2 regions of the Brevibacillus sp. 1238 genome follow, and region 1 is predicted to be linked to the other one. Evidence: riboswitches for the same ligand, from Rfam matches in the RefSeq annotation. Region 1 holds a riboswitch; the other holds the start of a gene.

Region 1 (3,127 bases):
ACTTTTTGATCAGCGGCGCTACTTCTTCAAAGCGCTCCAGGCCGTCTTCCAGGTTGATCGAGTTGAGAATCGCTTTTCCCTGGGAATAGCGCAGGCCCAGCTCCATTACTTTTGCATCCGTCGAGTCGATCATCAGCGGAGCCTTGACCTTTTTCACGACGAATTGCAGGAATTTTTCCATATCGGCGTATTCATCCCGATCCGGGTCAGCCAAACAAATATCGATGACGTGAGCGCCGCGTTTTACTTGTGCCCGGGCGATATCTGACGCTTCCTCGTATTGGCCTGCGGCGATCAAGTCGCGGAATTTTTTCGAACCGATGACGTTTGTGCGCTCCCCTACCAACAGCGGGCGACTGTCATCTTCCACGTACACGACTTCGATGCCGGATACCGCGCTGACAGCCTGATCGACAGCCTGACGTGGCTTGCAGTCTTTCAATGCTTCTGCCATCGCCCTGATATGGTCGGGCGTCGTTCCGCAGCAGCCGCCCGCCACGTTCAGCCAGCCTTGTTCTGCAAAAGCGCGCATTTTCGTCGCAAGCCCTTGCGGCGTCTCATGGTAATGTCCGTTTTCATCCGGCAAGCCCGCATTGGGGTAACAGCTCACTCCGCATTGAGCCAGTCCGGACAGCGTGCGCAGATGGTCGCGCATGAACTCGGGGCCGGTCGCACAGTTCAGCCCAACGGACACGGGCTTCAAATGCTCAAGCGAGATATAAAACGCCTCGATGTTTTGACCGGCAAGAGTCGTGCCCATCGGTTCAATCGTCCCGGACAGCATGACGGGCAACTCCACATCCAGCTCTGCGAACGCTTTGCGGATGCCGATTCCCCCCGCCTTGACGTTCAGCGTATCCTGCGATGTTTCCAGCAGCAGCACGTCGGCTCCGCCAATGATCAGTCCTTTTGCCTGACGATAGTAGGACTCCACCAGCTCCTCGAAGGTGACGCCGCCTGTCAAAGCGAGCGTTTTCGTCGTCGGTCCCATTGCCCCTGCCACGTATCGCGGCCACTCGGTTGTGCTATAGGCATCTACGGCTTCCTTCGCCAGGCGGGCCGCAGCGATGTTTAACTCCAGATCCTTGTCGGCGACATCGTACTCGGCCAACACGACGGAGGTGGCTCCGAATGTATTCGTCTCGACGATGTCCGCTCCCGCCTCCAAATATTTTTCGTGGATGGATCGAATGACGTCTGGTCGCGTCAAGTTCAAAAGCTCGTTGCAACCATCGTAGGCTTCGCCGCCAAAATCATCGGCGGTCAAGTTCGCCTGTTGCAGCATCGTGCCCATCGCACCGTCCAGAATCAGAATTTTCCGGGAAAGCTGTTCGCGAAAAGTGGGTTTCATTGACGTACTCCTTTTCTCCCTTGCGGCGTTTATTCTCGGCAGTTTTTTTGCACAAAAAAATCCTCTTCTTTGAAAGAAGAGGATTTGTCCGCGGATACAATTGCGCCTGAACCATCCTCTCATCTTTCAAAGCCGTAGCTTTGCTGGAATTGGCACCGGATTTTAACCGGTTGCCGAGGCTTCATCAGGCCAGTCCCTCTGCCTCTCTTGATAAGAGTTGTACCATGGTATTCATTTTTGACTTTCAGGTTTCATGTTTGACAGTATCTTAACACCGCGTCCTGTCTACGTCAATTGAGAATTTGTCTATTATTTACTGCTTTTCTCCCCGACTGCGCCCATTTTTGTGCTTACCGGGCATCCGCCCACGCCAATCTGTGCGATCGTGTATAGACTGTAGCATAACGGAAAGGAGGGGGAACAAACGTGAGTACATCTTACTGCGGAAATGGCATCTTTGGAGACTGCTTCGCACTGGTGCTCGTACTGTTTATCCTGCTGGTCATTGTTGGGTGTTCGTGTGACGACTGCTAGGTAAATGACAAGAAGAGGCTATCCCCCCGCCTTCCAGCTGGCTTGCGGGATAGCCTCTTTTTCTTGTCCTTACGGCTCGATTACAGCCTCGCCGCTTTTGGCATCGATGGTAATGAAACTGCTTGCCAGCTCTTCCTCGCTCCACGGAATGTACGCGAGTCTCGGACGATCCAGCCAATCGTTTTCCTGATCTTTTAACAGGTAAACAAGCCTGAGTGGCATGACGCGCAAAAACGACTCGGCAGCCTTTTGTTTGGAAACGACCTCGGCTGACGAAGGAAGCTCTATCAACTTGTGAGTCTCTCGCCAATTCCGGAAGCTGTTTACCTTCCCGGTCGAAGGGTCTACCGACACCTCGTAAGCGGCATCTGGCCCCTTGTCCAACACCGGAATCCCATCCTTGCTCATGACATAGCGGAATACCCAGTTGCCTGACGAAACCGGATTGGCTGCGCCAGGTTCCATCACTTGTGCAAGCTGCACTTCTTTTACGCCCGGATCGGCGTATTTGGCCAAAAAGAACACGGCTGCCTGCTCGGCCTGTTCGCGCTTCACGGTCACTTGCGTATTTGTGCGGGGAACGCGCAACCCAACTACCTGGCTCGTCTTCGCGTCGATCGTCACTTCATGCCAGCGGTCTTTGCTATCTGCCCAGTTGAATGATTTGTTCTTTTGGTGATCATCTACGGATTCCCGATAGGACATGCCTTCGACGTTGACGCCAAATTCCGTTTGCAAAAGCGCCTTCGCCTCTTCCTTCGTACGCACGATGACAGGCTGTTCGTGTGTCTCGAACGCATCTGCCTGCGGCTGCTCCCGCTGCAGCTGATCGTAGGCAAAGCCGTTGTTTCCCGTACCGTAGTTGATCTTGCCGCTATGCGCATCAATGTACCAATCAAGGAAAACCGGCCTTCCTTGTTGGAAAAAGGAAACCGCTGCCCTGTATTCCAGTGTCGGCTGTTTCAGCGCCTTCCCTTCGGACATGTGCTGCACGTATACAAGCTTCATATTTGCGGCCAGCTCGTTTTCGGCGGCGCTTTTCGCCACAGCTTCCGCAGCATCCGGGAACGAAGACGGGGAATACGCTCTCGTCGGTTTGCTGAACATCAGAAGACGTCCGGAGCTGCCCAGCTCAATATCCAGCACATCTTCCATGACAGGTAATCCGTTATGATAGCGCATGAATTTTTCCGCGCTATTCGATTCCACATGGCGATAGTTCGCGCTGTCAGCTCCAAGCAA
Region 2 (3,127 bases), on a different contig from region 1:
AGATTGACCGCACGACAGAGCATGTGCACGAGCATGCCGAAGGAACGAAACGCAATACGGACGAGATGATGATTGCGTTTCGCGAAGTTGCGACTGGCATGGAATCGCAGGCCAATTCGACTGTGAAGATCGAAGAAGAAGTGCAGTCGATCGACCAGGAGATCGTGGCGGTAACGACGCAGACGAATGCGATGAAGAGCGAGTCCGATCAAAACAACCAGCGCCTGAAAGACAGCGTGGGCATGATGAACGAGCTTTCGCAGCAAATGGAACAGATCGTGTCTGCGGTCAATGTGGCTGCTGCGACGATTCACCAGCTCAATCGCCAGGCGAACCGGGTAGAAGAAATCGTGGGAGCGATCAACCAGATTGCCACGCAAACGAATCTTTTGGCGCTCAACGCCGCCATCGAGTCAGCGCGGGCTGGCGAGCATGGACGCGGTTTCGCTGTAGTAGCTGACGAAGTGCGCAAGCTGGCTGAGCAAAGCGCGACCGCTACCCAGGAGATTACGGAAATTCTCAAATCGCTCCATCAGGAGAGCGAGAACGCTGTGCAGCAAATCAGCAACGGAGAGGCGTCTGTAGCCAAAGGACAGGAGCTGGCTGTAAAAACGGTGGCTTCGATCGAGGCAGTGCGCTCCGGCATGGTGGCATTCCTGCAAGCGGCCGAGCATGTCGGTTCCAGCATGAACCGGGTCAAAATGCGTTCAGGCGAAGTGGCGATGGAGATGTCGACGATTACGGCCGTCACCGAACAATCGGTTGCCAACCTGGAAGAGCTTTTTGCCACCGCAGAAAATCAGCATCAAAAGGTGCGGGAAATTACCGAAGAGCTGGGTGAGCTTAGCAACTTGTCGCATCGACTCCAGCAAACCTTTCAAACGAAATAAACAAACTGGCGGAAACAATCTGAAAAAACAATTGCTTTTTCAGAGCGTTCTGCTAGAATAAGTTCATTGTAACTCAATAGATGATCTACCTTATCGAGAGCGGCGGAGGGACTGGCCCTATGAAGCCCGGCAACCACTGGACATGCGAGACATGTACAGAAAGGTGCCAATTCCTGCAAAACCTGTACCGGGGTTTTGACAGATGAGGAAGAGGACGGCTTCGGACGCAAACTCTTCCTTCGGGAAGAGTTTTTTTTTCGTTAGAAGGGGAGGATGGATAGAGGAGGAATAACGAACGATAAAATAATTTTAATGTGAAATATTCGTGTTTAGTATTGATCTTTTTGTCGAAAAACCGTACATTATGGTTAGGATAGAGAAAACGGAGAACGTTCAGATAGGGGAGAAAGACACCATGAAGAAGTTGTTGTTGGCATTGACTACTTTTGCTGTTTTGGCTGCGGGTTGTTCAGCAGGCGGGAATGCACCTGCCGGGAACGCATCGACTGATAAGCCGAAAGAGCAAGCGGCAGGACAAGAAGGTGCAGCGAAGAAACGCGTTGCCTTGATTTTGCCGGAAAAAATCGGCGTGAACCCATTCTTCCAGCAAATGGACGAGGGCGCGAAAAAAGCAGGACAAGAATTTGGCGCGGAAGTAAAAAGCATCGAGTCGACTGACCATGGTGCGATCGAAGAGAACTTGCGCGTAGCCGTAGCGGAAAACTACGACCTGATCATCACTTCTTCTTTTGAAGCAGAAGACGCACTGAAAAAAGTAGCCGCAGAAAACCCTGATCGCAACTTCGCGATTATTGATACAGTAGTGGACTTGCCAAATGTGCGCAGCGTTACTTTCCGCGAGCAGGAAGCAGCTTACCTGATGGGGGCGGCGGCAGGTCTTGCCACGAAAACAAACAAAGTCGGCATGGTTGTCGCAATGGACATTCCGCTTCTGAAAAAATGGACAGGCGGATTCCAGGAAGGCTTGAAATCGACCAATCCGAATGCAGAATTTCTGGTAAACTACGTGGGCAGCTTCACAGACCCGGCAAAAGCGAAAGAGCTGGCTCTGCTGCAAGCATCCAAAGGCGCTGACTTCATCAACGGAGCAGCTGCGGTAGGCGATCTCGGCGTATTCGAAGCCGCGAAGGAAAAAGGCTTCTTTACAGCAGGACAAGACGTTGACCGCACGACGATTGACCCTGAGCACATCGTATTGTCCCAGTTGAAAGGGACAGACGCAGCAGCGTATGAAACTGTGAAATCGTTTGTGGAAGGTTCTTTCAAACCAGGTGTCGTCAACTACGGATTGAAAGAAAAAGGCGTAGGCGTAACGTATGTGACTCACGAAAGCAAAACACCGCTGAACGCTTTCATCGGCCAGGAAGTTGTGGACAAAGTAAAAGCGATCAGTGAAGAGATCATTGCTGGTACCCGCAAAGTGCCGGATTCGTTCTAAAAGCTAGTGCACAGAGCTTGATTGTGACCGACTACGGCTGTGTAGTCGGTCTTCCTTATATGCGAAAGGAAAGCGTAAAGAAGGGGGAGCAAGGATGACCTATCGTTTGGAAATGCGCGCCATGACCAAGAAATACGGAGATTTTATTGCAAACGACAAGGTCTCGTTCTCGCTTGCTGCCGGAGAAGTGCACGCGATCGTCGGTGAGAACGGAGCGGGCAAGACGACGTTGATGAGGATGTTGTACGGCATGGAGCAGCCTACGTCCGGCGATATCGTGCTAAACGGCAAGCCGGTCGCTTTTCGCGGGCCACAGGACGCCATTGGCAACGGAATCGGGATGGTGCACCAGCACTTCATGCTGTTCGGCGAGTTCAGCGTGGCCGAAAACATCGTGATTGGCTACGAACCGCAGCAGGCCGGGTTTTTCCGCCGCCATGACGCTGTGCAAAAAGTGCGCGAGCTAAGCGAAAAGTTCCGTATTCCGATTGATCCACAGGCAAAAGTGTCCAATTGCTCGGTGGGAGAACAGCAGCGGGTCGAGATTTTGAAAGTGCTGTACCAGGGCGCAGACATCATCGTGCTGGACGAACCGACCGCTGTGTTGACTCCGCTGGAGGTTCGCGACTTGCTGCAAACGATTCGCAATCTGGCGGAGAGCGGGAAAAGCGTGATTTTGATTACGCACAAGCTCCAGGAGGTAATGGAGGTAGCAGATCGCATCACGGTGCTGCGCGGCGGCAAGGTGACGGGTACGGTTGCGCGTGAGCAGACAAAT

Evidence for each region. Region 1 has a riboswitch for S-adenosylmethionine ahead of metH (methionine synthase). Riboswitches for the same ligand answer to the same signal wherever they lie in the genome.
Region 2: linked by a shared signal. The riboswitch ahead of M2298_RS14905 (BMP family lipoprotein) and the one ahead of metH (methionine synthase) in region 1 are both predicted to bind S-adenosylmethionine.

The regions. Positions count from the first base shown of each region.
Region 1 covers NZ_JARXWC010000002.1:119,654-122,780, reverse strand. Annotated here, with positions in the region: gene metH (methionine synthase) at 1-1,351, opposite strand, end outside; SAM riboswitch class I at 1,468-1,568, opposite strand; gene M2298_RS04380 (YjcZ family sporulation protein) at 1,778-1,885, shown strand; gene M2298_RS04375 (YcdB/YcdC domain-containing protein) at 1,955-3,127, opposite strand, start outside.
Region 2 covers NZ_JARXWC010000005.1:282,165-285,291, reverse strand. Annotated here, with positions in the region: gene M2298_RS14910 (methyl-accepting chemotaxis protein) at 1-890, shown strand, start outside; SAM riboswitch class I at 978-1,099, shown strand; gene M2298_RS14905 (BMP family lipoprotein) at 1,306-2,349, shown strand; gene M2298_RS14900 (ABC transporter ATP-binding protein) at 2,444-3,127, shown strand, end outside.